3 regions of the Rhizobium sp. 0TCS1.26 genome follow, and region 2 is predicted to be linked to each of the others. Evidence: predicted binding sites of a transcription regulator. Region 2 holds the regulator's gene; each other region holds the start of a gene.
What was found. The regulator LexA, encoded in region 2, represses DNA repair genes until DNA is damaged. The targets are predictions, from matches to a motif close to TGTTCNNNNTGTGTTCNG.
Positions count from the first base shown of each region.

Region 1: the regulator LexA is predicted to act here: its motif matches at 4,141-4,158, upstream of AAIH46_RS12450 (YifB family Mg chelatase-like AAA ATPase).
Region 3: the regulator LexA is predicted to act here: its motif matches at 8,468-8,485, upstream of dnaE (DNA polymerase III subunit alpha).

Region 1 covers NZ_JBCIYV010000002.1:1,074,337-1,084,303, reverse strand. Annotated here, with positions in the region: gene ugpA (sn-glycerol-3-phosphate ABC transporter permease UgpA) at 1-455, shown strand, start outside; gene ugpE (sn-glycerol-3-phosphate ABC transporter permease UgpE) at 465-1,313, shown strand; gene ugpC (sn-glycerol-3-phosphate ABC transporter ATP-binding protein UgpC) at 1,315-2,442, shown strand; gene AAIH46_RS12460 (cupin domain-containing protein) at 2,558-3,067, shown strand; gene gshB (glutathione synthase) at 3,145-4,095, shown strand; gene AAIH46_RS12450 (YifB family Mg chelatase-like AAA ATPase) at 4,253-5,785, shown strand; gene AAIH46_RS12445 (LysE family translocator) at 5,810-6,421, opposite strand; gene AAIH46_RS12440 (GNAT family N-acetyltransferase) at 6,686-7,603, opposite strand; gene dut (dUTP diphosphatase) at 7,605-8,075, opposite strand; gene AAIH46_RS12430 (peptide chain release factor 3) at 8,175-9,758, shown strand; gene AAIH46_RS12425 (S24 family peptidase) at 9,940-9,967, shown strand, end outside.
Region 2 covers NZ_JBCIYV010000001.1:38,827-48,793, reverse strand. Annotated here, with positions in the region: gene kdsA (3-deoxy-8-phosphooctulonate synthase) at 1-682, opposite strand, end outside; gene AAIH46_RS00260 (VOC family protein) at 686-1,540, opposite strand; gene lexA (transcriptional repressor LexA) at 1,709-2,428, shown strand; gene AAIH46_RS00250 (ComEC/Rec2 family competence protein) at 2,409-4,994, opposite strand; gene gltA (citrate synthase) at 5,349-6,638, shown strand; gene lpxB (lipid-A-disaccharide synthase) at 6,823-7,992, opposite strand; gene AAIH46_RS00235 (LpxI family protein) at 7,989-8,873, opposite strand; gene lpxA (acyl-ACP--UDP-N-acetylglucosamine O-acyltransferase) at 8,878-9,693, opposite strand; gene fabZ (3-hydroxyacyl-ACP dehydratase FabZ) at 9,690-9,967, opposite strand, start outside.
Region 3 covers NZ_JBCIYV010000002.1:42,290-52,256, forward strand. Annotated here, with positions in the region: gene AAIH46_RS07255 (PleD family two-component system response regulator) at 1-286, opposite strand, end outside; gene AAIH46_RS07260 (response regulator) at 300-671, opposite strand; gene AAIH46_RS07265 (DUF3572 domain-containing protein) at 797-1,102, shown strand; gene AAIH46_RS07270 (hypothetical protein) at 1,102-1,749, shown strand; gene AAIH46_RS07275 (DNA polymerase IV) at 1,843-3,141, shown strand; gene AAIH46_RS07280 (L,D-transpeptidase family protein) at 3,244-4,494, shown strand; gene dnaE (DNA polymerase III subunit alpha) at 4,710-8,192, opposite strand; gene AAIH46_RS07290 (DUF2026 family protein) at 8,867-9,475, shown strand; gene AAIH46_RS07295 (ABC transporter ATP-binding protein) at 9,557-9,967, opposite strand, start outside.

The DNA.
Region 1 (9,967 bases), on a different contig from region 2:
TCGGCATCCGCTGGGATCATGACCTGAACGGCACCCATGCGATGATCCTCATCATCATCGCCGCTGCCTGGAAGCAGATCTCCTACAATTTCCTGTTCTTCCTGGCGGGCCTGCAGTCGGTGCCGCAGTCGCTGATGGAGGCGGCCGCCATCGACGGGTCGGGTCCGGTCAAGCGGTTCTTCAACATCTCTCTGCCGCTGATCTCGCCGACCACCTTCTTCCTGTTCATCATCAACGTGAACTACACGATGTTCGATACCTTCCCCATCATCGACGCCACGACCGGCGGCGGCCCGGCGCAATCCACCACGACGCTCGTCTACAAGGTGTTCCAGGACGGCTATGTGGGGCTCAACATCGGCTCGTCCTCGGCGCAATCGGTGCTGCTGATGCTGATCGTGATGCTGCTGACATTCGTGCAGTTCCGCTATGTCGAACGCCGCGTGCAGTATTGAGGAACGACCATGGTTGAAAATCGCCCCTTCCTCACCTTTCTCACCCACGCCTTCCTGATCTGCGGCTTTCTGGTGGTGGCGTTTCCGGTCTATGTGGCGATCATTGCCTCGACGCATGACACCACGACGCTGGTCAGCACCTCGCTGCCGCTTCTGCCGGGATCGCATTTCATCGACAATTACCGGGAGATCCTGACCGGCGCCTCGGCGGCCAACGGGCTGCCGAACTATGCGCACATGGCGCTGAACTCGCTGATCATGGCGGTGGTCATTACGGTGGGCAAGATCGCTATCTCGATCCTGTCGGCTTTTGCCATCGTCTACTTCCGCTTTCCCTTCCGCCAGTTGGCCTTCTGGATCATCTTCGTGACGCTGATGCTGCCGGTCGAAGTGCGCATCATGCCGACCTACAAGATCGTCGCCGACCTCGGCATGCTGAACTCCTGGGCAGGGCTCACCATTCCGCTGATCGCCTCGGCCACGGCGACCTTCCTGTTCCGGCAGTTCTTCATGACCGTGCCGGACGAGATCATGGAGGCGGCGCGCGTCGATGGCGCCGGCCCGATGAAGTTCTTCCGCGATATCCTCTTGCCGCTGTCGCGCACCAATATCGGCGCGCTCTGCGTCATCCTCTTCATCTATGGCTGGGTGCAGTATCTCTGGCCCATGCTGGTGACGACCGATCCCGGCTATTACACGCTGATGATGGGCATGAAGCGCATGGTGACCGTTCAGGACGGCGTCATCGAGTGGAACCTGGTGATGGCCGGGGCCGTGCTGGCCATGCTGCCTCCCATCCTCATCGTCATCCTCATGCAGCGGCTGTTCATCCGCGGACTTACAGAAACGGAGAAGTGACATGGCGACCATCAACATAGCCGATGTCTCAAAGGTCTATACGGGCGGAGTGAAGGCCGTCGACGCGGTCTCGATCGATATCGCCGACGGCGAGTTCATCGTGCTGGTCGGCCCGTCAGGCTGCGGCAAGTCCACCCTGCTGCGCATGGTTGCCGGACTGGAGGCGATCAGTGGCGGAGAGGTGTCGATCGGCGGACGTGTCGTCAATCGCATGGAGCCCGCCGAACGCGACATCGCCATGGTGTTCCAGAACTACGCGCTCTATCCGCACATGACGGTTCGCCAGAACCTCGAATACGGGCTGAAGAACCGCGGTACGCCGAAGACGGAAATCGAAGCCCTGGTTGCAGAAGCCGCCCGCATGCTGGAGATCACGCCGTATCTGGAGCGCAAGCCCAGGGCGCTGTCCGGCGGTCAGCGGCAGCGTGTCGCCATGGGGCGCGCAATCGTCCGCAAGCCCGCCGCCTTCCTGTTCGACGAGCCGTTGTCGAACCTCGATGCCAAGTTGCGCGTGTCGATGCGCGGCGAGATCAAGCGCCTGCAGCGTCGGCTCGGCACCACCTCCATCTATGTCACCCATGATCAGCTGGAAGCCATGACGCTGGCCGACCGGCTGGTGGTGCTGAACGGTGGCCGCATCGAGCAGATCGGTTCGCCGCTCGAGGTCTATCACGCTCCGGCATCGACCTTCGTTGCAAGCTTCATCGGCGCCCCGGCCATGAACCTGATCTCCGGCGAGCTTCACGGCAACCGGCTGGCGATCGGCCCGGCAGCGATCGAGCTCGACCAAGCGCCGACCTCCGGCGCGGTGATGGTGGGCGTCAGGGCGGAGGATCTGCGGGTCGCCAGAGACGGCGAGGATTTCCTGCCGTTCCGTCTCGATTATGTCGAAGAGCTCGGCTCGCAGCGTCTCGTGCACGGACAGGTGGGCGACCAGAAATTGACGGCGGCGCTGTCGCCGGAAACTCCGGTGGCGGAGGACATGCGGCTCGCCTACGATACGCAGCGCCTGCATTTCTTCGGTGCGGCCGATGGCCGACGCATCGGCCCGGCCGTCATCCGTGCAACGCCGGTTCCGGAAATGGTGCCTTCGCCGTTGCTGTCATCAGAGTTAGATCCGGTGACCTGAAGGCGAAGCAGGGCTGCCGTCGTGATGCGCAGGATCGATAAAATGCAAGCGATCCTGACAACCTTGCGCTGAAACTCAGGTGTTACCCTCTGCCGGTCCGGGATAAGGGGGTCACATGGTTTTGAAACTGGCACTCGCGGGGGCGATCGCTCTTGCCTATCGCAGCCGCACCAGTGCGCCAGGCGGCGGCGTCCCGCCGTTCATCGGTGCCTCGGCGGAAGCCCTGGCGCGGGAGCTGCAGCCGGCGCCGATCGAACCCGCCTGGATCCTCGACGGCACCCCGCAGGCCCGTGTCGTCTCGCACTCGACGACCGCCGACAAATGTTCGGCTACGGCCATCTGGGACTGCACGGCGGGCACCTTCCGCTGGTTCTTCGGCGACGACGAGACGGTGGTCATCCTCGACGGCGAGGTGTCGATCACCGCCGAGGACGGCACCCAGCGACTGCTGCGCGCGGGAGACATCGGCTACTTCAAGGCCGGCACCTGGGCGACCTGGCGCATCGACCGCTACGTTCGCAAGATCGCCTTCATGCGCCAGCCTATCTGGATGCCGCTCGCTCTTGTCTACCGGGTCCGCAACCGTGTTCGCCGTGCCCTGAAGGGTGGCGGGCTCGGCCTCTAGAAGCCTTCCGATCTCTACCGTTGCCTTCGCTTGCCCGTCGTCCTACATCTGGCGGGCAATCTGACAAGGGACAGGGTATGGCCAAGATCCGCACAATCGCATTCCAGATGGACCACGTGTCCAGCATCAACATTGCCGGCGATTCGACCTTCGCCATGGCGCTGGAAGCGCAGGCCCGCGGCTACGAGCTGTTCCACTACACGCCCGACCGGCTGACCATGCGCGACGGCAGGATCTTCGCCTCGATCGAACCGATGCAGCTGCGCGACGAGAAGGGCAGCCACTTCACCCTCGGCGAGCGACAGCGGGTCGATCTGTCGACCATCGACGTGATCATGCTGCGCCAGGATCCGCCCTTCGACATGGGCTACATCACCTCCACGCATCTTCTCGAACGGCTGCACCCGAAGACGCTGGTGGTCAACGACCCGGCCTGGGTGCGCAATTCGCCGGAAAAGATCTTCGTCACCGAGTTCGCCGACCTGATGCCCGCGACGCTGATCTCGCGCGACCCGGCCGAGATCGCCAGCTTCCGCGATGAGATCGGCGACATCATCCTGAAGCCGCTCTACGGCAATGGCGGCGCCGGCGTCTTCCATTCGGCCCGCGACGACCGCAATTTTACCTCGCTGCTCGAAATGTTCGGCCAGATGTATCGCGGCGAGCCCTACATCGCCCAGGCCTACCTGCCGGCGGTCCGCAAGGGCGATAAGCGCATTCTGCTGGTCGACGGCGAGCCGGTCGGTGCGATCAATCGCGTGCCGGCAGAGACTGACAGCCGCTCCAACATGCATGTTGGCGGCCGCGCCGAGCCGACCGAACTGACGGCGCGCGAGAAGGAGATCTGTGCCCGCATCGGCCCGGCGTTGCGTGAACGCGGCTTCCTGTTCGTCGGCATCGACGTGATCGGCGACGTGATGACCGAGATCAACGTCACCTCGCCGACCGGCATCCGCGAGGTCAAGAAGTTCGGCGGCGCCGACGTCGCGTCGCTGCTGTGGGATGCGATCGAAGCCAAGCGCGGCTGACCGCCAAACCCGCACCGGATCGTCGGCGTGCTGCGCGCCACGAATTGTTCCGCAAATGTTCTTGTACTCAACCATAAACTGTGGTTGGATTGTACTTGCGCGTCTTGGAGGCCAGTGCGGGTTCTGACCAAGCGCTGGAACGCGGGGCAGGTGGCACATGGTGGCGCGGGTCAGTACGGTGGCATTCCAAGGCATCGAAGGCGTGCCCGTCGATGTTCAGGTCATGATCGGGCCGGGCAAGCTTAACATGCACATCGTTGGTTTGCCGGATAAGGCGGTCGCCGAAAGCCGTGAACGGGTTCAGGCGGCGCTGCATGCTTCAGGTCTGGCACTGCCGCCGAAAAAGGTCACCGTGAACCTTGCGCCGGCGGATCTGCCGAAGGAAGGCTCCCATTACGACCTGCCGATTGCGCTGGGGCTGATGGCGGTGCTCGGCGCCATACCGGCCGATGCGCTGGCTGGCTATGTGGTGCTGGGCGAACTCAACCTCGATGGAACGCTGGCGCCGGTGGCCGGTGCCCTGCCGGCGGCGATCGGGGCCAACGGTCTCGGCAAGGGGCTGATCTGCCCAGCCGACAGCGGTGCGGAGGCCGCCTGGGCGGGTCCGGACATGGATATCCTTGCGCCGCGCAGCCTGATCGCGCTCGCCAATCATTTTCGCGGCACCCAGGTCCTGACGCGGCCGCAGCCGGCAATCCGCACGCCGGCGACGAACCTGCCGGATCTTGCCGACATCAAGGGCCAGGAGAGTGCCAAGCGGGCGCTGGAGGTGGCGGCGGCCGGCGGGCATAACCTGCTGATGATCGGGCCACCCGGTTCTGGCAAATCGATGCTTGCCGCCCGCCTGCCGTCCATCCTGCCGCCGCTGGAGGCCGCCGAACTGCTGGAGGTGTCGATGATCCACTCGATCGCCGGCCAGCTGTCGGGCGGCAAGCTGTCCGACCGTCGACCGTTCCGCACACCGCATCACTCGGCAACCATGGCGGCGCTGGTCGGCGGCGGGCTGCGCGCAAAACCCGGCGAGGCCTCGCTTGCCCATCACGGGGTGCTCTTCCTTGACGAGTTTCCGGAGTTCTCGCCGCAGGTGCTGGATGCGCTGCGCCAGCCGCTGGAGACGGCGCAGTGCGTGGTGGCAAGAGCCAATTACCGCGTCACCTACCCGGCCAGCATCCAGCTGGTGGCGGCGATGAACCCGTGCCGGTGCGGCATGGCCGGCCAGCCGGGGCATGTCTGCGCCCGGGGCGACCGCTGCCTCACCGAATATCAGGGGCGCATCTCCGGGCCGCTGATGGATCGCATCGACATCCGCATCGAGGTGCCGGCGGTCTCGGCGTCCGATCTCATCCGCCCGCGGCCGGCCGAAGCCAGTGCCGAGGTGGCAGCCCGTGTTGCGCGGGCCCGCGAACGGCAGCGCCAGCGTTTCATCGAGGCCGGACTGCCGGGCATCGGCACCAATGCCCGTTGCTCGACCTCGCTGATCGAGGGGTTCGCAGAACCCGATGCAGCAGGGCTGCAATTGCTGCGTGACGCGGCGGAAAAACTGAAGTTCACCGCCCGCGGCTATCACCGGGTGCTGAAGGTGGCGCGGACGCTTGCCGATCTCGACGACATGCACCGTGTCGGGCGCATTCACCTGGCCGAGGCGATTTCCTACCGGATGGCGGGCGAAAGGATGACGGCGGCGGCCTGAGCGAGTACGCCGGACACGCGCTGCTCAGCGGGCAGCGATATAGGCGGCCGTGCCGGCGAGAATGCTGGCTGCAGACCGATTGAGAAGTTTCAATGCGCTCGGTTTCTTGAGGAGGATGCGTGCCTTGGAGGCCAGCAGGATATAGGGCAGCAGGACTGCCATCAAGACGACGAAGGTCAGCGCCACCAGGGCTGCGTAGTCGCGCGGTCCGATGGACTGCAGAGGGATGAGGGTGGGCACCAGCGCCACGTAGAACAGCATGGTCTTCGGATTGCCGAGCGTCACCAGCAGGCCGGAGAGAAAGGAAAGGCCAATGCTTGGCGCGCTCTGCGCCTTGATCTCCTGCGGCAGGAGACCGGCCGTCCAGAGCTTCCACGCGATGTAGATGAGGTAGGCCGCACCGGCATACTTGATGATCAGGAAAGGCGTGGTGAAATTCTGCGCCACGATGGCGAGGCCCAAAATGACGGCGGTCAGATAGACCAGGTCGCCGAGGATGAGGCCAAGTCCCATGAAGAGGGTGGGGCGGAAGCCGGACCCGAGCGCGCGCGCCACGATGGCAGTCATGCCGGGCCCCGGAATGGCGGCTGCGATGAAAAGCGCGCCGGCATAAGCAATGAGTGTGGTGATTGTCATGAAGGGGCCCTCGCCGTCGGATCCTCCATGGCAGGCAAACGGGCGCCGCGCAATATGCTGCCGCTGGCGGATCGATGGACGCACGTGGGAGGTCATATGCCGGACCCCAGCGGTTGCCGCTCCGGTGCTGACGACGTCGGAAGAGGAGACCCAACGGTGAACATGTCAGATTGGCCTCGCGCGGCGATCATTTCGGCCGCGCCTGCGCATGGTGAAGTGGACAGAAGGCGGTGCCGCAGCAGATCCATCACGCTGAGCACGTGGTCAGAAATCGGCCATTGGTGAGAGCTTCACGGAGCCGTGCGGCAGTGCCATGGGGAGGCTCCACATCATCAGCACGGTTGCGCCTTCGTCGGGCTCGGCGCGCGCGTCCCATGGCTGTCCGTCAGCGCAGATCCTGTCTGTCGGGAAATTAACATCGACATGCGTCGCCATGGGAGCAGTTGCCCCGATCAGGGTGCCGAGCGAGGGAATGGCCGCGCCCACCACATCGAGAAGCGAAAGCCGTTCGTCATTCGTCAGCTCGCTGGCGAGGACACAGTGCTCCTGCTCCATCCAGTGCAGCGAGATGGACGGGGAGAGCCAGGCGTTGAGCAGGAACATGTGAGACTGGTCGAGGACTGCGAACCGGTCCGACACTGGCTGGCGGCAACGGAGCGCCTCGCAGATCAGCGCGAGATCGCCCGGCTGACGTATGTCCAGGCGACGGGCGGGCGGGATCCCGCCCGGCAGAGCCGGAACCGGGCCTGAGAAGCGCCACTGCGGCACGGTCCGGAAGCCGAGAGGCTGGTACAGTGCAGGATGCCGTGTGGTGAGGAGGATCGTCTCGAAGCCCGCCGCACGGCAGCGGTCGAAGGTGATCTGCATCAGGTCGCGGAACAGGCCGCGGCCGCGCCATTCCGGCCGCACCGCGCCGGATTGCCAACCGGCGGCTTTGATATGCTTCCCGTCCATCATCATAGGCATTGAAAAGGCGCTGAGATTGGCGATGCATCGTCCGTCTGCATCGAAGTAGCCCGTCGGCATGCTTGTCGGATCGGGGCCGCCAAGCACGGTCAGGGGCGAGACATCGAAGCGGAATATGTCGAACAGCAGGTCGCAGAAGGCGCGCCAGGCGAGCGGATCGCCGAAGTAGTCAGAACGCAGCACGAGGCCGTTGCTGTCGCAGGACCGCCCACGCATCTCAAACCCCGGTGGAGCCGAAGCCGCCGGCGCCGCGCTCGGTGTCGCTCGCCTGTCTCGTCTCGATCACCTGCACCTGCGTAACGGGCGCCACCACCATCTGGGCGATGCGCATGCCGCGGCTGATTTCGAAATTTTGGTCCCCGAGGTTGACCAGCAGCACCTTCACCTCGCCGCGATAGTCGCTGTCGATGGTACCCGGCGTGTTGAGGCAGGTGATGCCGTGCTTGAAGGCAAGCCCGGAGCGCGGCCTGATCTGCGCCTCGAAGCCGTGCGGGATCTCGACGATGAAGCCGATCGGCACCAGCGCGCGCTTCCCCGGTTCAAGCGTCATCGTCTCGCCATCGCCGAGTGCGGCCCGCAAGTCCATGCCGGCGGCGCCCGCCGTCTCGTAGGCCGGCAGGTCGAGCCCATCGGCATGCGGCAGGCGGATGACGGAGAGCCGGGGCGTGGAGGAAGCGTGCATATTCATGATCCCATTTGCGGACCCGGGGCTTGCGGGGTCAAACACGAATTGAAAGTTATCCACGGAGTCGCTAGATACGCGGCAACTCAAAGGATTTTCTGACCCATGGCCGAAAGCATTGCAGAGGCGGTTTCCCGCCGCCGCACCTTCGCGATCATCGCCCACCCAGACGCGGGCAAGACGACGCTGACCGAAAAGCTGCTGCTGTTCGGCGGTGCCATCCAGCTTGCCGGCGAGGTCAAGGCCAAGAAGGACCGCATCCAGACGCGCTCCGACTGGATGAAGATCGAGCGCGAACGCGGCATCTCGGTCGTAACCTCGGTGATGACCTTCGAGTTCGACGGCAATGTCTTCAACATTCTCGATACGCCCGGCCACGAGGATTTTGCCGACGACACCTACCGTACGCTGACGGCAGTGGATGCCGCGGTCATGGTCATCGACGGCGCCAAGGGCATCGAGCCGCGGACGCTGAAGCTGTTCGAGGTGTGCCGCATGCGCGACATCCCGATCATCACCTTCGTCAACAAGATGGACCGCGAGGCCCGCGATACGTTCGAAATCCTCGACGAGGTGGAAGAGAAGCTGGCGCTGGATACGGCGCCGGTCACCTGGCCAGTCGGCCGCTCGAAGAACTTCTGCGGCTCCTACAATCTCGCCGACAATACGTTCCGTGGCAGCGATACGCAGGTGGAGGGCCAGCCGGTCAATGGTCCGCAGACCGTTGCCGAGCATCTGCCGGAAAACGAGCGTGCGGCCTTCATCGACGAGTTGGAGCTGGCCCGCGAAGCCTGCCGCCGCTTCGATCGTCAGGCATTCCTCGAAGGCCATATGACGCCGGTCTTCTTCGGCTCGGCGCTGCGCAATTTCGGCGTCCGCGATCTGATCAATGCGCTTGGCGATTTCGCGCCGCCGCCGCGCGACCAGGTGGCCGACGTGCGCAAGGTGCATGCGGCGGAAGACAAGATGACTGCCTTCGTCTTCAAGATCCAGGCTAACATGGATCCCAACCACCGCGACCGTATCGCCTTTGCCCGTATCTGCTCCGGCAAGCTGGAGCGCGGCATGAAGGCAAAGCTTGCCCGCACCGGCAAGCTGATGGGGCTGACGGCTCCGCAGTTCTTCTTCGCCTCGCAGCGCCAGCTGGCCGATACCGCCTATGCCGGCGATGTCGTCGGCATCCCAAACCACGGGACGCTGCGCATTGGTGACACGCTGACCGAGGGCGAAGCGCTGGTCTTCCAGGGTGTGCCGAACTTTTCGCCGGAAATCCTGCGCCGCGTGCGGCTGGAGGATGCGATGAAGGCGAAGAAGCTGAAGGAAGCACTGCAGCAGATGGCCGAAGAGGGCGTCGTGCAGCTGTTCTCGCCGGAGGATGGCTCGCCGGCGATCGTCGGGGTGGTCGGCGCGCTGCAGCTCGACGTGCTGAAGGAACGGCTGCAGGGCGAATACACGCTGCCCGTCTCGTTCGAGATGTCGCGTTTTTCCGTCTGCCGCTGGATTTCGTCCGATCAGCCGGCGGAGCTCGACAAGTTCCTGACCGTCAAGCGCGGCGATATCGCCCGCGACCTCGATGGCGATCCGGTGTTTCTGGCGCAGGACGCGTTCTCGCTACGCTACGAGTCGGAGCGCTATCCGGCGATCAGGATGGTGGCGATCAAGGAGTACCAGGTCGCCAGCGCGGCGTGATACTCCTGCGTCGGGAGCGGCCAAGTCGCTTTCCGGATACCCTCTTCCATATCTTGCATCCTTCGGCTCCCGGTCGTTCGTCGAGGTCGCAAGATCTGACAAATTTTTGAAAACCAGCCAGTTTGTTTGTTTGGCCTGAAGATGCTTTGTTATCAGCGCAAAGAAACAAGAGGGCAAACGTTTGGACACCCCACTTACACGCCTGCTCA
Region 2 (9,967 bases):
TCTCGACGAACTCGCGCTGGCCGCCACTGGAGCCGCCCTGCCCGCCCGGCTGCTGCACCGAATGGGTGGCATCGAAAATCACCGGGGCGCCAAGCGACGCCATGATCGGCAGCGAACGCATATCGGAGACGAGCGTATTGTAGCCGAAGGACGCGCCGCGTTCGCAGAGCAGCACGTTCGGATTGCCGCTTTCGGTGAACTTGGCGAGCACGTTCTTCATGTCCCAGGGAGCCAGGAACTGGCCCTTCTTGACGTTGATGACCCTACCCGTCTTTGCCGCCGCCACCAAAAGGTCCGTCTGGCGGCAGAGGAACGCCGGGATCTGTAGGATATCGACCGTCTGCGAGACGATGGCGCACTGCTCTTCCGTGTGGATATCAGTGAGCACCGGAAAGCCGAATTCGGCCTTCAGGTCGGCAAAGATCTCCATCGCCGCATCGATGCCGATGCCACGCGGACCGTTCAGCGACGTGCGGTTCGCCTTGTCGAAGGACGACTTGTAGACAAGGCCGATATCGAGCCGATCGCAGATTTCCTTGATCCGGCCAGCCATCATGAAGGCATGGTCGCGGCTTTCCATCTGGCACGGTCCGCAGATCAGCGACAGCCGGCCACTGTTGGAAAACATGACGCGGGACGAGCCCTCGCCGACAGCAACCTCTGCATTGGCGCTCACGCCCATGATCTACTCCTCGAAAACGAACGAAACGCCCTGACCGGGCGCCGGCGCCACGGTGATACGGTGCGGCGTCCTCACATATGGGAGGTGATTATCAGCCAGCAACAGCTCTGTCACCGTCAGATCGGCGACATGGAAGACGACCGCCGCCGCCTTCACCGCCCTATCCGTTCCACTCGCGGTTTCCGATCCGGCGACAAGGCGGATGCGCGCATTGGCAAGCGTGAAGGCCGTCTCCTCCGCTTCGCTGAAGCCAGCCGCGTGCGTCACCGTCTCGATGCGCTTGACCAGATCGTCGGGTGCGGCACCGTGCAGCAACACCTCGCGCAACGCCACCACGCCGTTCTCGTGCCGCTCCAGCACCGAGCGATCGGCCGGCAACGGGTTGATCCTTTGGCAGCTGAACAAGAAGAACAGGTCGCTTTCCAGATCGGCAAAGGCCAGTTGGAAGCTTGCCGTGACGGGGGTCCCATCCGCGGTCAACGCCTGCCGCGAGAAACCGAGCATGTCGCCGGCTGAAATGCCCGCCCGCAGGAAGCGCTGGTGATCGGCGGCGGCATCACTGCTCGACACGACGATCGCCGAAAGGCCCTCCAGCCGGCCGCTGCGAAACCGTGCGTCGCGTCCGGTGAAGACATTGCCGCCTCGCACGCTCTCGCCGACCAGAGAAGCGTCGCGAATGGCGAGCGGCTCGAGATAGGTGCCGTCCGCCAGGAAGACGCAGGCATTCGATGTGCCGAAGGGATGATCCGCCTGCCGGGCGACGGTGAAGCCGAGCGCCTCGAGCCGCTCCCGCGAGGTCTGCAGCGATTCGACGGGCAAGACCAGATGGTCGATCGCGCGTGGCCTGTCACTGTCCATCTTGCATGCCTCCAGCCTCGATTGCCGTCCGTTTTACCGCGCATCAGGGCGAAGTCGAAGCAGAAAATCCGTGATGAGCCTGCGTTCACCGGATCTTAGGCACTTGCGGAACACATGTGGAACAGATAGTGTTCGTTCTGGATTTGTTTCCTTCAGGGGGTCGCCGCCATGCTCACGCGCAAACAGCAGGAACTGCTTCTGTTCATTCACGAACGGATGAAAGAATCAGGTGTTCCGCCGTCTTTCGACGAGATGAAGGACGCTCTGCAACTGGCATCCAAGTCGGGCATCCACCGGCTGATCACGGCGCTGGAAGAGCGCGGTTTCATCCGCCGGCTGCCGAACCGGGCGCGCGCGCTGGAAGTGATCAAGCTGCCGGAAGCCTATTCCGCAGCACCGCAGCCGCGCCGCGGGTTTTCGCCGAGCGTCATCGAGGGAAGTCTCGGCAAGACGCAAGCACCCTCGGCCGCCCGCCCCGTCGCCATCCCCGCCAATGATGCGACCTCCGCCTCCGTCCCTGTGATGGGACGTATCGCTGCCGGCGTGCCGATTTCGGCGATCCAGAACAACACGCACGAAATCAGCGTGCCGATGGAGATGCTTGGGCCGGGCGAGCATTACGCGCTCGAGGTCAAGGGCGATTCGATGATCGAGGCCGGCATTCTGGACGGCGATACCGTCGTCATCCGCAATGGCAGCACAGCAAGCCCGGGCGATATCGTCGTGGCGCTGGTCGACGACGAGGAAGCGACGCTGAAGCGTTTTCGCCGCAAGGGTGCCTCCATCGCGCTGGAGGCCGCAAACCCGGCTTACGAGACGCGTATCTTTTCCGCAGACCGCGTCAAGGTTCAGGGCAAGCTCGTCGGCCTCATCCGCCGCTATCACTGATCATCCGCGCCAACCGCTCGGGTAGCTGCTCGTCCATGCTGCGCGTACGCCAGTCGTAGGCGCGATGCTGCGTCCACGGGCGCCGGATGCCGGTCATCGCCGCACGCAGGTGCCAGCTTCCGGGATCGCGGCTGGCGGCGAAATCGATCTCGACGGCGCCTATTCGTCTGAGGCTCGCGCCGTTCAGCATCAGCGCGTTCGAGCGGCACGTGTCGAAACGGGCGCGCGGTGCGATGATGAGGTCGGCCGTATCGCAGGCAGGCCCGGCATAGCGCGCGTCGTCGATCCAGGCGATGCGATTGCCTGTTGCGCTTCGCAGCAGACAGATTTTCTGGCCGAGGCAGACGAACCGGTCGGGAGGCGCGCCGGCGAATGTGTCCTGCATCAGTGCCCGGGCGGACGCCAGTCCTTCGCGGGTCAGCGGTTGCGGCCTCGCGGGAGCGACAGGTTTGGACGTCTGGCCGGTCGTCGCAGTTGCGTCCGGGCTGGCTGTTGGGTTGCTCTTCGTCGTCTCAGGCGTCGGCTCGGGGTTTGCCGCGGGCACAGGGTGCCCCGCTGGCTGCTGGTTCGCTGCAGGCACGGGGTTTGCCGGCGGCTCGGGTGGTGCGTCTCTGCGCTCGGGGCTGTTGATCTCGCCCAGCTGAAGGGCGCTTTCCCACTGCCGGTAGAGGAAGGCCGGCGGGCGCGGCCGGTTGAGGCTGGCGCCAGTTCCGTCGAGCGCCGCTACCAGTGCACCATCCTCTGAAATCAGCAGGTCGGGGTTCTTCTTCGATGGCTCGACCATACCGGCCAGCAGCAGACCTGCGCCGAGCGGAACGAGGCCGAACAGCGCCAGGCGCGTCCGCAGGAGCACCAGCAGCAGCAGGCCGACAGTCGTCAGCGGCAGGAACCACGGCTGCGTGCGGCCAACCACCGTGTTTCCGCCCCAGGAGGCGACTTCGGTGGCAATGGCGATGACCATGCCCGAGCCCAGGCCCATGACGGCGAAGAACGGTTTGTCGAGACCGAGCGGCATCGCCAGCATGCCAAGCAGGCCGGCCGGCATGACGACCAGCGAGACGACCGGCATGGCCGCCAGGTTGGCGACGAGGCCGTATCCGGTCAGCTGGTGAAAGTGGCTGACTGAAAAGATCGCCGTCGACAGGCCGCCGATCAATGAGGTGATGAAGGTTCCGCTGACCATCGTCCAGAGGCTCGACAGACTGCGGGCGGCAGCCCCGGCGGCCGGCGGCCGCGTGTCATGGTCGTGCCGTGCCCGCCGCGCCGTCCAGCCGGCATAGCCGGCGACGAGCGCCGCGGTTGCGGCAAACGACATCTGGAAGCTCGGGCCGAGGACGGCCGAAGGCGACAGGATCATGATCACCAGAGCCGCCAGGGCGATGTTGTGGAGGCTGATCGACGGGCGGTCGAAGAACACGGCAGTCAGCATGATCGCCATCATCAGATAGGCGCGCTCGGCGGAAACGCCGAAGCCGGAGATGACGTAGTAGAGCGTGACCAGCAGCAGCGCGCCACCGGCGGCAATCTTCTTCGTCGGCAGAGCCTGCGCCAGCGGCGGCGAGAGGCTGAGGAGGATACGCAGGCCGACGAAGCAGATGCCGGCGGCAAGCGCCATGTTGAGGCCGGAGATGGCAACGATATGGGCAAGGCCGGCCATCCTGAGCGCGGTCACCGCCTCGCTGGAGATCGCCCGGCGTTCATCTGTCACGATCGCTGCGGCGAAGGCGCCGGCATCGCCGGGAACGAAGCTGCGGATCCGGTCGCCGACCGTGCCGCGCAGCGAGTAGAGAGACATCTGCGCCCGCTCGGGGAAACTCAGGTCCACCGCCGGCCCGCCGGCCTGCGGCTTGCCGTAAAAATAGCCAACCGCGCCGATCCCGTCGAAGAAAGCGGCAAAGCCGAAATCGGTCAGCCCCGGCAGTGCCGGACCCGACGGCGGCGAGAGCCGTGCCCGACCGGTCAGTACCATCCCCGGCGCGATGCTCGCCTCCTGCCCCCTTGCGAGCACCGCCACCCGGTCCGGCGGGCGAACGAGTTGCGGATCTCGGGTGGCTGTGAGCCGCACCACATAGCGCCAGCTTCCATCGCCGGCCGCCTCGCGTCGCTCGACGATGCCCTCGATCCTGGTCGTCACCGCACTGTCGAGTACCTGTGTCGTCTGCCGCCACGTCTCTAGCGCCGCAAGCCCCATTCCGGCGATGATGAAGGCGAGCGCCGCCACACCGAGTGCCGTCCCCTGCAGGCCGCGGGCAGCGGCGACCGACGCCAGGAGGAGCAAGGGGACCGCGAGCCAGCCGACAAATGCCGGCGGCTCCAGGGGCAGTCCGAACCAGAGGAGAATGCCGAGCCCCAGCAGCAGCGGAACGGCGAGAAACAGCCGCCCATGGGCGATTTCTTCGGCACCGAGCGCTCCCAGGCGAAGCGCCGCCTGCCGCGCAGAGGCAAGCCGAAGGTGGGTCTTTGCCCGGGAATTCACCGAGGTCTGGAACTTGGCGGCCGGCCAGTGGTTCTCAGGCACCGTCGGAACAGGAGATGCGTCCGGCGGCGCCCGTGGCATCGCCGGCATGTGTCGCTCATCTGCGATCTGCGCGTCATGCTGCGACAATCGAGCCCCCCGGAGAATTTGCTTGAATTCACCGCCGCCCTCTTAACCGATCGACAACCTGCACCCGATTATCAGGGGTGGTCAATGACGCTTTTGTCATCACGCGGACCACGGCGGGCGTTTGGATCGATTAAAGTCCAGCAACCCCCGCAAGACGCTCCAGATGACGCCGAAAGTGCCCTTGCCCGCCCCTCTTTCGCGCCGCACAATTAGCCTTCACCAGTGCTTGGCAGCGCGCATCAGATCATATAGCTACTTTGAGACGCTTCATTCTTCTGGCGCATTTTGCGCCATTCCGCCCATCGGAGGATCAGCATGACGGACACAAGCGCACATCTTGGATTGGGAGATAAGAAGGTCGATCTTCCCGTAAAAAGCGGGACGATCGGCCCGGACGTGATCGACATCGCGTCGCTTTACAAGCAGACCGGCGCCTTCACCTACGACCCCGGTTTCACCTCGACGGCCTCCTGCGAATCCAAGATTACCTTCATCGATGGCGACGAAGGTATCCTGCTGCATCGCGGATATCCGATCGAGCAGTTGGCCGAGCAGGGTGACTTCCTGGAAACCTGCTATCTGCTGCTGTACGGCGAACTGCCGACGGCTGCGCAGAAGAAGGATTTCGATCACCGCGTGACCCATCACACGATGGTGCACGAGCAGATGAGCCGTTTCTTCACCGGCTTCCGCCGCGACGCCCACCCGATGGCCGTCATGGTCGGCACGGTCGGCGCTCTGTCGGCCTTCTACCACGACTCGACCGACATCACCGATCCGCATCAGCGCATGGTTGCCTCGCTGCGGATGATCGCCAAGATGCCGACGATCGCGGCGATGGCCTACAAGTACCATATCGGCCAGCCGTTCGTGTATCCGCAGAATGATCTCGACTACGCGTCGAACTTCCTGCGCATGTGCTTTGCCGTGCCGTGCGAAGAGTACAAGGTAAACCCGGTTCTGGCGCGCGCCATGGACCGCATCTTCATCCTGCACGCCGATCACGAGCAGAACGCCTCGACCTCGACCGTACGCCTCGCCGGCTCGTCGGGTGCCAACCCGTTCGCCTGCATCGCGGCCGGCATCGCTTGCCTCTGGGGTCCTGCACACGGCGGCGCCAACGAAGCGGCGCTCAACATGCTGATGGAAATCGGCACGGTCGACAAGATCCCGGAATACATCGCCCGCGCCAAGGACAAGAACGATCCGTTCCGCCTGATGGGCTTTGGCCACCGCGTCTACAAGAACTACGATCCGCGCGCCAAGATCATGCAGAAGACGACGCATGAGGTTCTGGCGGAACTCGGCCACAATGACGACCCGCTGCTGCAGGTTGCCATGGAGCTCGAGAAGATCGCCCTCACGGACGACTACTTCATCGAGAAGAAGCTCTATCCGAACATCGACTTCTATTCGGGCATCACGCTGAAGGCGATGGGCTTCCCGACCACCATGTTCACCGTGCTGTTCGCGCTGGCTCGTACCGTCGGCTGGATCGCCCAGTGGGCGGAAATGATCGAGGATCCGCAGCAGCGCATCGGTCGTCCGCGCCAGCTCTACACCGGCGCCGCGCAGCGCGATTACGTGCCTGTCGCCAAGCGCTGATCGCTCGGCTCGACAGCGGAATACAAAAAAGCCCGGAGCCATACTCCGGGCTTTTTGCTGTTTCGAGACCTCTGTGCCGCACCTCGTAAGTGCGCCAAGCGCACAAATCGCGCGTAGCTCGCCCAGCCGGCGGATCGCGCTGGCGAATCGCTGCACAGGATCCGTCTAATGTCAGTGGAATGGTCTAGAGACGCTGCCTGTCGGAAAGCAGTTGCAGCACCAGGCCGGCGCCGGCCTCGCCGGGCGGCACGGAGGTCGACAGCCGCTGCCAGACGAGGTCGAAGCCTTCCAGCATCGCGCGGCGCTGCGGCGTTTCGCTCGACAGGCATTCGGCCCAGCGGCAGAGATAGCCTGCCCGCACGAGCTCGTTGATATGTTCGGGCACCACCGGCTGGTCGGCGATCAGGTTCGGCAGCGCGCCGGACCACACCTTGATGCGTTTGGCCATCAGCCGGATCAGCCAGTCCGCCTTGTAGATGGACACTGCCGGTACGCCGCAGAGCGCGAGTTCCAGCGTCACGGTGCCGGACGCGGCGATCGCTACGTCGGCTTCGGCAAAGGCGCGCCATTTGCCGGCAACGTCGCTCGAAAATTCCGGCTGCACTGGCCAGTCCCGCAGCAGGTCGCGAACCAGGTCAGCCTGGCGCGGAACCGTCGGCAGCAGAAACCGCATGCCGGGATTTCGCTCGGACAGCAGATCTACCGTCGCCTTCAGCTCCGGCATCAGCGCGCGAATTTCGGTCGACCGCGAGCCGGGCAGCAACAGAATGGTCTTGTCGCCTTCCGCCAGCGGCCGAGCCGCGCGGCGCGCCCTCACCGTCACGACAGCCGGATCGACGGTCAAGCGGTGGCCGACGAAATCGGTCTTCGGGCCGCCGAGACGGCGCATCGCCTCAGGCTCGAAGGGCAGCAGCGCCAGCACCTGATCGACATAGCCGAGCATCGCCTTCGCCCGGTATTCCTTCCAGGCCCAGACGCTCGGGCAGACATAGTCGACGACCGGCAGGTCCGGCAGCTTGGCGCGTACACGTTTGGCGACCCGATGGGTGAAATCCGGGCTGTCGATGATGAGCAGAATGTCAGGACGCGCGGCAATGATGGCGTCTGCCGTCTGGCGGATCCGCCGCAGCAGCAGCGGCAGGCGCTTCAGCACCTGCGTCACGCCCATGATCGACAATTCCGAGAAATCGAAAAGCGACTGAAGACCCTGCGCCTGCAAGCTCTCGCCGCCGACGCCGATCAGTTCAACCGGGCCATCATGGGCGCGCTTCAGATGCGCGACCAGATCACCACCCAGAAGATCACCGGAGACCTCGCCGGCAACGACCGCGATCTTCAGCGGACGCGCGCTCATGCGAGCCCCTCCCGAGGCAGCCCTGCATCGAGGCCGCAGACGAACAATTGCGCCTCGTCCGCCAGTGCCAGCATCGCCGGCCGGTCGATCACCAGTGCCCGCCCGGCCTCGACCGCGACGCCGGCGAGACCGGCGGCGATCGCTAGGCGCACCGTGGAGGGTCCGACGGTCGGCAGATCGGCCCGCACGTCCTGCTGCGGCTTGCAGAGCTTGACGAGGACGCCGCGGCGCCGGGCGGAAATCCGGCCTGTGCGGCGAAGATCGGCCACCCGCTCCAGCATCTGGTCGGTCCCCTCCGCGCCCTCGAGCGCGACGATCCGGCCGCCGACGCAGACGGCGCCCTGGCCGACGTCCAGCCCGCCGAGAAGACGCGCGGCATGCGCTGCGATCTCGATGTCGCGGCGGTCGTCGGCATTGGGGAATTGTTTCGTCAGGACGCCGGTCTGCGCCAGAAGATCAGGGGCGATGTCGTGCACGCCAACGACCCGGCAGCCCATGCCCTCGAACAGCTTGATGACCATCTGCAAGACGGTGTCGTCACCGCCGGCCAGCAGCGTGCGCACCACGGACGGCATTTTCGACAGCGCCCGCCAGGTCGGATGGATGTCGCGCCATTCCGGCCGGCGCTTGACGCCGCCCGACATGACGATGCGGCGAACGCCGCGTTCGCGAATGATTTTCTCGATACCGGCAAAATCGCCGACGCCCGCAACGACATGATCGAAACCGGAGAAATCCCGATCCGCCTCGTTCTTCAGGAGGATGACCACGGGATCATCACCGGCGCTGCGCGCCGCCTCCGCCACATAGAGCGGCAGGAAGCCATTGCCGGCGACGATAGCCAGGCGCCCCTCCGGGTTCGCTGCCGGAGCGGCGCCCATCGGATCAGGCCTTGCCGCGATACGGCGAGGAGATCGCACGGTCGCTTTCGGCGCCAATGAAATCGATGATTTCCAGAGCCTCCGGGCAATCCAGATACTCCTCGCGAACCTCTGCGGCGCGGGTGCGGACCGAACCCTCGCCGTCGAAGATCTGCTTGAAGGCGCGGCGGACCTGATGGATCACCGACCGGTCGATGCCGGCGCGGCTCATGCCGACGACGTTCAGGCCGCCGAGCACACCCGGGTTGCCGTTCAGCATGCCGTAGGGAATGACGTCGTAGTTGACTGCAGAGAGGCCACCGATGAACGCCTGGCGGCCGATGCGGCTGAACTGGTGCACGGCGCAGCCGCCGCTCAGGATGGCGCGATCGCCCACATGAACATGGCCGGCGAGCATCACGTTGTTGGACAGGATGATGCCGCTGCCGAGCCTGCAATCGTGCGCCACGTGGGAATTGGCGAGAAACAGGCAGTTGTCGCCGACGCTGGTGATCCCGCCGCCGCCGACCGTACCGGTGTTCATCGTCACGCCTTCGCGCATCGTGCAGTTTTCACCGACGACAAGCCGCGATTCCGCGCCGGCCTCGTGCAGGCTCTGCGATACGCCGCCGATCACCGCCATCGGAAAGATCTTGCTGCCGCGCCCGATCTCGGTCAGGCCGTCGACGACTGCATTGGAGATGACCTGCACGTCATCCTTCAGGACGACGCGGGCACCGATATGGCTGAAAGGGCCGACGACGACGTTCTCGCCGATCACCGCGCCTTCCTCAACAACGGCCAGCGGATGGATCCGGGCGCTGGAGGCGATACTGCTCATTCGTCATCCTTTGGGCGGATCATGGCGCCGATATCGGCTTCCGCAACAAGCGATCCGTCAACCTTGGCATCGCAATGGAACTTCCAGATATTGCCGCGCTGCTTCTGCTTGACGACATGGATCTCGACGCGATCCCCCGGCACCACGGGCCGGCGGAAACGGGCATTGTCGATGGTCATGAAATAGACGAGCTTGCCGCCCTCGCCCTGTTTGCGAGCACAGATCGCCCCGGCCGTCTGGGCCATGGCTTCGATCAAAAGAACGCCGGGCATGA
Region 3 (9,967 bases), on a different contig from region 2:
TCAGGCCGCGAACCCGGTCGGTCGGCTGGTCGAGCGCCGTCACCATGACCACCGGGATATGCGAGGTCGCGGGATTGCCCTTCAGCCGCTCGCAGACTTCGAAACCGTCCATGCCCGGCATCATCACGTCGAGCAGGATGATGTCGACAGGCGTCTTGGCGACGATCTCGAGCGCCTTGAATCCGTCTTCGGCCGTCAGAACGTCGAAATACTCCGCCAGAAGACGCGCTTCGAGCAGCTTCACATTGGCCGGGATATCATCGACGACGAGGATCCGCGCAGTCATCCGTCACGCTCCCTCAGGCATCGCCGAGATAGGTCTTGATGGTTTCCAGAAACTTGGGCACCGAGATGGGCTTTGAGACATAGGCCTCGCAGCCGCCCTGCCGGATGCGTTCCTCGTCACCTTTCATGGCAAATGCGGTAACGGCGACGACCGGTATGACATGCAGTTCGTCATCTTCTTTCAGCCACTTCGTCACTTCCAGCCCCGACACTTCCGGTAGCTGGATATCCATGAGGATCAGGTCGGGGCGATACTTGCGGGCAAGGTCCAGCGCTTCCATGCCATTGCGGGTCTGGATGGTGGTATAGCCCGAAGCTTCGATCAGATCGCGGAAGAGCTTCATGTTGAGCTCGTTGTCTTCGACAATCATCACCCGCTTGGGCATTTGCGTATCCTTAAATCCAGCCTTACAAGCAGCTTGTCGAGATATAAGCTCGCGGGCGGCCGATTCCATCATTGGAAACGGTAGACTAAAGTCATTTGGTTGAAGAAAAGGTAACTTGTTCGTTCATGCGTCCTGACACCGGCAAATCGCAGCGCCTCCCCTCGCCCGAAGAGACGGCCGGCGCCATTCTTCAGTGGCTGGCGAACGAGCCGGAAATGCTTAGCCGATTCCTGACGCTGTCGGGCGTCCAGCCGGGGCAGATGCGTGCTGCCATGGACGATCCGGGATTCCTTGCCGGGATGATCGATTTCGTCATGGCGCACGAGCCGACGCTTCTCGCTTTCTGCGAGGCGAGCGACTGGAAACCGGAGGCCGTGGTCAGCGCCTGGCAGCATTTCTCCGGCCCGGGGCTGGATTCGGGCCAATACTGATGGGCGAGATCGTCGACCTCGCAAACTTGCGGCTGAGCGACCGGCCCCTGGCGGTCTGTGACGTCGATGACGTGGTGCTGGAGTTCCTGACGCCGTTCCAGGGGTTTCTCGGCAGCCTAGGGCACCGGCTGGTGCCGCGATCCTACAGGCTGCACGGCAATATCGTCTCGGCTGCCGACGAGATGCCGTTGGCCGACGCTGCCGTCAGCCAGTTGATCCTCGACTTCTTTGCCGCCCAGGAGACCTGGCAGACACCCTTCGGCGACGCCGTGTCGGCACTGACGGAGATCGGTGCCGAGGCCGATGTGGTGTTCCTGACCGCCATGCCGCCGCGCTACACCGAGATGCGCCGCCGCCTGCTCGACAGGCTCGGCCTGCCGTTCCCGCTGCTGGCGACCGAAAGTGCGAAGGGGCCGGTCGTCAGCCAGATGCACGGCAACCGACCGCTGCCGCTCGCCTTCATCGACGACATGGCGCACAACCACGTGTCCGTCGCCGACAGCGTTCCGGAATGCCTGCTCGTGCATCTGATGCCGGCATCCGAAATGCACCGCCATGCACCCAAGCCCGGCCCGCACGTGGTTCAGGTGAAGGACTGGCAAGCGGCTTTGACGGCCCTGCGTCGACATTTCGCCAGCGCCGCCTGATCCGGCGGTCAATCTGCCGGCCATCGGTTCGGAGCGCTTGCCGCGGTGAACCAACCGGCCTATGGTCGGGATCGTTCAACCTTTGTTCCCGAGATGACTCGCTCCTTCGCCACCGATCCGGGCTTCTGTCGCGACTGCCTGACCGGGCAGGCGGAGGGTCGGCGACGTTGCACCAAGTGCGGCAGTCCCCGCCTCGTCTACCATCCCTCGCTCTACGACCTTGCCATTGCCCATATCGACTGCGACGCCTTCTATGCCTCTGTCGAAAAACGCGACAATCCGGAGCTGGCCGACAGACCGGTGATCATCGGCGGCGGCAAGCGCGGCGTCGTCTCGACCGCCTGCTACATCGCCCGCATCAGTGGCGTGCGCTCAGCCATGCCGATGTTCAAGGCGCTGGAAGCCTGTCCGGACGCCGTGGTCATCAGCCCCAACATGGAAAAATACGTGACTGTGGGGCGGCAGATCCGCACGCTGTTCCAGGAGCTGACGCCGCTCGTCCAGCCACTGTCCATTGACGAAGCCTTCCTCGACCTGTCGGGCACCGAACGCCTGCACCAGGACCCTCCGGCCCGAATTCTCGCCAGACTTGCCCGTCGGGTGGAGAGCGAGATCGGCATCAGCATCTCTGTCGGCCTCTCCTACTGCAAGTTCCTCGCCAAGGTGGCCTCCGACCTGCAGAAGCCGCGCGGCTTCTCGGTAATCGGCGAGGCGGAAGCGCTCGAGTTCCTGGCCCCGCGCCCCGTTACCACCATCTGGGGCGTCGGCAAGGCCTTTGCCGCGACGCTGGAGGCGGATGGCATCCGCACGATCGGCCAATTGCAGCGAATGGAGGAAGGCGACCTGATGCGCCGCTACGGCAGCATGGGCCAGCGCCTCTTCCGCCTGTCGCGCGGCATCGACGAGCGCGTGGTGCATCTGAACGATGCGGCAAAGAGCGTCTCGGCCGAGACCACCTTCTTCGACGACATCTCCCGCCACGAAGAACTGGTGCCGATCCTGCGCAGGCTTTCCGAGAAGGTGTCCGCGCGGCTGAAGAAAGAGGGCATCGCCGGACAGACCGTCGTTCTGAAGCTGAAGACCGGCGACTTCAAGAGCCGTACCCGCAACCGGCGGCTGGAAGACCCGACACTGCTTGCCGACCGCATCTTCCGCACCGGTCTGAGCCTCCTGGAGCGGGAGACCGACGGCACGCGGTTCCGGCTGATCGGGATCGGCGTCACTGATCTCACCGACATGGCCCGGGCCGATCCGCCGGACCTCGTCGATGCCCAGGCGAGCCGACGGGCGGCGGCGGAAGCCGCGATGGACCGGTTACGCCACAAGTTCGGCACCGGCGCCGTGGAGACCGGCTACACGTTCGGCACCGGGCGGCGCATCAAGCAACCGTGATCCGCTTTTCCACAGCGTGCGAGAGCCTTTCGCCCGGCGTCTAAACCTTCCTTAAATTTCGAGGCGTATTGTCCGGACCTTGGTTCTGCGTAAGAGGTCCCCATGTTGAAGCGCGCCGCAATCCTGGCTGCCCTCGTCGCAAGCTGCGCGACTTCGGTTGCCGCAGCCGACGATCCGCGCAGCCTGCAGATCATCGTGTCGAAGGACAGCCAGTCGCTTTCCGTCTATGACGGCGGCAGGGTGGTCGCGACCTCCAAGGTTTCGACCGGAAAGCAGGGCCACGAGACGCCGACCGGCATCTTCTCGGTGCTGGAGAAGCGCAAGTTCCACAAGTCCAACATCTACTCAGATGCGCCGATGCCCTACATGCAGCGGCTGACCTGGTCGGGCATCGCGCTGCACGAATCCAACAGCGTGCCGAACTATCCGGCCTCTCACGGCTGCGTGCGGCTGCCGGCGGCGTTTGCAAAATCGCTGTACCAGATGACCGGCCCCGGCGTTCACGTGATCATCAGCGACGCGGCCGTCGCACCCGTTGTCATCGACCATCCGCTCCTGTTCTCGCCGCCGGCGCAGCGCCCGGCCGGCGATCTGCTCTCCGACGTGCCGCTTCGCCCCTCCTCCGCGCACAGCTCCATCGAACAGATCGAAGTGGCGATGAACATGCCGAGGGCGCCGCTGAACATCTTGAGCGACCGTGCCGCGACAAGCGCCGACGAGCCGGAACCGCTGCGCATCCTCATCACCCGCCGGACCGACCGGGAGACGATTGCCGACGTACAGGCGATGCTGACCGAGCTCGGCTTCGACGCCGGCACGCCGGACGGCGTTGCCGGATCGGCGACCCGCAGCGCCGTCGAGGCGTTCAAGCGGTGGAAGGATCTGCCGGCCAGGGGCGGCATTCTGAGCGCCGCCTTCCTCAAGGCGATCTATGCGAGCGCCGACCGCCCGGCGCCGCCGAAGGGCCAGCTGATGGTACGCCGGGGGTTTGCGCCACTGATTTCTGAGCCGGTCGACATTGCCCGGCCGGAGATCGCGCTCGGCACGCATTTCTACAGCCTGACGGCCATCGACCGCGGCCGCGGCAAGGCCAGCTGGCAGGGGCTGACGCTTGCCAACGCTCTGCCGGCCGCGACCGCCAAGCGACTTGGCATCACATCCGGTGAGACTGCAGGCGAGAGTAGCCTCAAGGGCGTCCTGGACCGGATCTCGATCTCCGACGACCTGCGCCGGCGGATCTCGGCGATGATCTCCACAGGCAGCTCAATGACGATCACCGATGCCGGCACCGAGAGCGAGACCGGCAAGGGCACCGACTTCATCACCGTCACCCACGGCGGCGCCAAAGGCTGACATCCACCTTGCCGCTCATGCCCCTCAGGATTTGATTCCGATCGCTCCGCCAAGCCGCTGGTGGAGAAGGCAAATCCTTCGCCCCCGGGTTAGCTGCCGCGGCTTGATGTCCTTTGTCAGCGGTCTGGCATCTTGATTCCGGCGCCCGCCGCAAGTGATTGAGCGAACGCGGAATTTACGATCCGAAAACTTATCCCGCGTCTCGCCAGATCTGGCTAGACCAGTTCGACGTCCAGCACGCCGGGCGCCGCCCGTAGGGCTGCGGCGATTTCCGGCGAAATGCGGTACTTCTCCGTCAGCTCCACCTCGATCTCCCGCCGGCCGTCATCCTTGATGACGACGAACGAGACAAGCCCGTCACCGCGGGCGTTCAGATGCTTGGCGACCGTGCGCATGGGCCCGGAATCGCGGACGAAGACGCGTAGCGCCTTCTGCATCTGCACCGACTTCTCCTCCAGCGACTGGACGGTCTGGATCCGCAGGCCGATGCCTTCCGGTCGCTCGTCGGCCTGGACGGTGATGACTAGCGACTTGCCGGGTTCCAGCAGGTCGCGGTACTGGTTCAGCGCCTCGGAAAACAGCACCGCCTCGAACTGGCCGGTGGCATCGGAAAACATCACGATGCCCATCTTGTTGCCGGTGCGCGTCTTGCGCTCCTGCTTGCCGGTGACGGTGCCGGCAAGACGTCCGGCATTGGCGCCGGCCTTCACGGCTGCCGAGAACTCGGCAAAATTCTGCACCCGCATCTTGGCGAGCACGTCCTTGTAGGTATCGAGCGGATGGGCCGAGAGGTAGAAGCCGAGCACCTGGTATTCGCGCATCAGCATGTCGGAGGCCATCCACGGATCGAAGGCCGGCAGGATGAGCTTTTCGGGTCCTGCGGCCGACGAGGAGCCGAACATGTCGCTCTGGCCGCTGGTCTTGCCTTCGGCAGCGCGCTGCGCATAGCCGATGATGCGGTCCAGCCCGCCGATCAGTTCCGCACGGTTGCGACCGAAACCGTCGAAAGCGCCGGCATTGATCAGGCTTTCGAGCACCCGCCGGTTGACCTGCTTCGGATCGATGCGCAGGCAGAAATCCTCAAGGCTCGCGAAGGGCTGGTCGCCGCGCACCGCAACGATGTGCTCTACCGCCGATTCGCCGACCCCTTTCAGGGCTGCAAGCGAATAATAGATGCAGTTGTCGCCGGTCTCGAACATGCGGAACGAGGTCTGGATCGACGGCGGCATGACCTTGATGCCAAGCCGCCCGGCATCTTGTCGGAAATCGTTGAGCTTTTCGGTGTTGGCCATATCGTAGGTCATCGATGCGGCGAGGAATTCGACCGGGTAATGCGCCTTCATGTAGGCCGTCTGGTAGGAGACGATGGCGTAGGCGGCCGCGTGGGACTTGTTGAAGCCGTAATTGGCGAACTTGGCCAGCAGTTCGAAAATGTTCTTCGCCTGCGGCTTGGAGACGCCGTTCTTTACTGCGCCATCGATGAAGCGCTCGCTCTGCTGGTCCATCTCGGCCTTGATCTTCTTGCCCATAGCGCGGCGCAGAAGATCGGCTTCGCCAAGCGAATAGCCGGACAGGACCTGGGCGATCTGCATCACCTGCTCCTGGTAGACGATGACGCCCTGCGTCTCCTTCAACAGGTAGTCGATGGTCGGATGGACCGATTCGATCTCCTCCTCGCCGTGCTTGCGGGCGTTGTAGGTGGGGATGTTTTCCATAGGGCCCGGGCGATAGAGAGCGACCAGCGCGATGATGTCCTCGATGCAGTCCGGCCGCATGCCGATGAGGGCCTTGCGCATGCCCGCACTTTCCACCTGGAACACGCCGACCGTTTCACCGCGCGACAGCATCTCGTAGGTCTTCTGGTCGTCGAGCGGGATCTTGGCGAGATCCACATGGATGCCGCGCTTGGCGACGAAATCCACCGCCGTCTTCAACACCGTCAGCGTCTTCAGTCCGAGGAAGTCGAATTTGACCAGGCCGGCCTGCTCTACCCACTTCATGTTGAATTGGGTGACGGGCATGTCGGAGCGCGGATCGCGGTACATCGGCACCAGCTTTGACAGCGGCCGATCGCCGATCACGATGCCGGCCGCGTGCGTCGAGGCATGGCGGTAGAGGCCCTCGATCTTCTGGGCGATATCGAGAAGCCGGGCGACGACCGGTTCGCGATCGGCCTCCTCCTGAAGTTTCGGCTCCTCCTCGATCGCCTTCGACAGCGGCGTCGGATTGGCGGGATTGTTGGGCACCAGCTTGCAGATCTTGTCGACCTGGCCGTAGGGCATTTCCAGTACGCGGCCGACGTCGCGCAGCGCGGCGCGCGCCTGCAGCGAACCGAAGGTGATGATCTGCGCCACCTGTTCGCGACCGTATTTCTGCTGCACGTAACGGATCACCTCTTCGCGGCGATCCTGGCAGAAGTCGATGTCGAAGTCGGGCATCGAGACGCGTTCCGGGTTGAGGAAGCGCTCGAACAGAAGCGAGAAGCGCAGCGGATCGACGTCGGTGATGGTCAGCGCATAGGCGACCAGCGAACCGGCACCCGAACCGCGCCCGGGGCCGACCGGGATGTCGTGCTGCTTTGCCCATTTGATGAAGTCGGCAACGATGAGGAAGTAGCCCGGGAACTTCATCCGCTCGATGACCGACAGCTCGAAATCCAGCCGCTCGCGATAATCCTCCACCGTGTAGCCGCTGGCCATTCCGAGCGCTTCAAGCCGCGCCTCGAGCCCGTCGACCGACTGCCGCCGCAATTCGGCCGATTCTGCCCGTTCCGCCTCTTCCGCGTCGTCGGTTGCGCCGGTGAAGCGCGGCAGGATCGGCTTGCGGGTCTTCAGGACGAAGGAGCAGCGCCGGGCGATCTCGACCGTGTTTTCGAGCGCCTCCGGCAAGTCGGCAAACAGCCGTGCCATCTCCTCGCGGCTCTTCAGGTAGTGATCGGGCGTCAGACGGAAGCGGCTGTCATCGGAAACGATGGCGTTGTGAGCCACCGCCATCAGCGCATCATGGGCGTCGTAATCGGACTTCGACGGGAAGAAGGCTTCGTTGGTGGCGACGATCGGCAGATCATGTGCATAGGCAAGCTCGATCAGCTTGCGCTCGTGGCGGCGGTCATAGCCGTTCTGGCGCTGCAGCTCGACATAGAGGCGATCGCCGAAGACCCGCTTCAGCCTCACCAGCCGCTGTTCTGCCTGCGCCCGGTGACCTTCCTTCAACAGCGGATCGATCGGCCCGGAAGCAAAACCGGTGAGCGCGATGATGCCGTCGGCGCCCTCTTCCTCCAGCCACGACAAGGCAATGTGCACCGCCATGTGGCTGCCCTCGCCGCCGAGATAGGCCCGGCTGACGAGATCCACGAGCCGCTCATAGCCCACCGGGTTTGCGGCCAGCAGCACCAGAGAGGGAAGCTTGGCTAGACCGCCATTGCCGCCGCGCTTCTCATCGCCCTGGTCCTGCATATCGATTGCCATCTGGCAGCCGATGATCGGTTGTATTCCCTCGCCGACCGCCTTTTCGGAAAACTCCAGCGCGACGAAGAGGTTGTTGGTGTCGGTAATGGCGATCGCCGGCTGTGCGTCGGCGGTGGCCTTGGCGAGAATCTTCTTCAGCGGCAGAGCGCCCTCAAGCAGCGAAAAGGCCGAGTGCACCCGCAGATGGACGAACTGCGGCGTCGTTTGCGCCTGCGTGTCCACCCGCTTCATATCGATCGTATCTGCCATGTCGCCGCCGTGCCCTGCTGAATCGACGCATTGTCCGGCGGCAGCGCCTTTAAGTCCAGCCGAAGCTTCGACGATCAACCGAAAACCGCGCAACGTCGATGCGAATTCCGCCCCCCCGGGTCGGCTGATCAGGAGGAGCGGTTGCGGCTTCAGAAGGCGAGGACGAGAATGCCGATGCTGGCGACGAATGTCATGATCGAGGCGAAGGCTGCAACATCGCGGATGAGGTCAGTCATGATCAATCTCCTGTTCCGTAATGTTTGCATTTTGTTCTCTTTCTGTACCGGCGTCAAGAGCAAGAACGAAGGCGGAACAAATTTACTCAACGGGCGGTAATAGACCGGGCACTTGGCCGTCATCTTCAAATCTGTCCCGAGGATCTACTGCCGGTTCGCCCTGTCTGCGACGCCGCCGATCTTTGCCATGCCGACGTTGGACTGCCCGGGAACTGCGGCTGCGGATCCTCGGGACGAGCCCGAGGATGACGGAGTGTGAGTTGGCGGCCGGTGGCAGACGACAGGTTGTGGCCAGGTGCCGTAGTATCCTTGTCCCCGCCGCCGGACTCGACGGGCGACCCAGGCCAGCCTTGGCGTTTACATCGCCGGCCGCCTCGCCTACTGAAAGCCGAAAACCACCAGCAGCGCAGGCGAACACCAATGTTGATCAAGCAGAGCGACTATCACCGGATCTACAAGGTCATCAACAGCCTGCTCGTGGCGCAGAATGCCGATCCGGCCACCGCGTCGATGTATTTTGCCAGCTTCGGTGCGTTCATCCTCAAGCATCACTTCAAGCTGCAGGCCGTGCCCAAGGGCGGGCTTGCCGCCTATAATCTCGATGGCGCCGTGGTGCTGTTTGTCGACCACCGCGAGGACGGTTACGTGACCGGAGCCGGAGATAACTTTCACTGCTGGGTGGAGGCCGACGGCTTTGCGATCGATTTCATGGCGCCGGCTTTCCCGCAAAGTGTGAAGACGGTGACGGTCGCGGCGCGGATGTTCCAGCGGCCGCTCTCGGCGATGGCGCCGTCGATCAACGCGCTCGGCCAGTCGGGCGACTTCTTCTACCAATCGGAACCGGAGGCCATGGCACGGCGGTTCGCCGACTGGCAGAGGCACGGCCTCACCGGCGACCTCGCCTCGATCGCCAGTCAGTGGTTTCGCAAGTCGCCGAAGCAGATGCAGACATCGCTGTCGGTTAGCGACGATGCCGGCGCCAAGCGCAGCGTGCCGCTGATCGGCAACGCCCTTTCCGGCAGCTGGTAAGCTCCGGTTTGAAAAGATGAAGAACGGGGCCGGCTGAAACGCCCCTCACCTGCTCCGCAGTGCCGGCAACCGGAAAAACCGTCAGAAATCGACGATGCGGCCGCCTTCGATGGTGACGCGGCGGTCCATGCGCGCAGCCAAATCATGGTTGTGGGTGGCGATCAGCGCTGCGAGACCCGACTGGCGCACCAGTGCCTCCAGCGCCTCGAAGACATAAGAGGCGGTTTCCGGATCGAGATTGCCGGTCGGCTCGTCGGCGAGCAGCACAAGCGGCGCATTGGCCACCGCACGGGCGATCGCGACGCGCTGCTGCTCGCCGCCCGACAATTCGGCAGGGCGGTGTTCGGCGCGGTGGCCGATGCGCATGTAGTCCAGGAGCTGGGCAGCACGCTCAGCCGCTTCCTTCTTCGGCAGTCCGCCGATCAGCTGCGGCATCATGATGTTTTCGAGCGCCGTGAACTCCGGCAGCAGGTGGTGGAACTGGTAGACGAA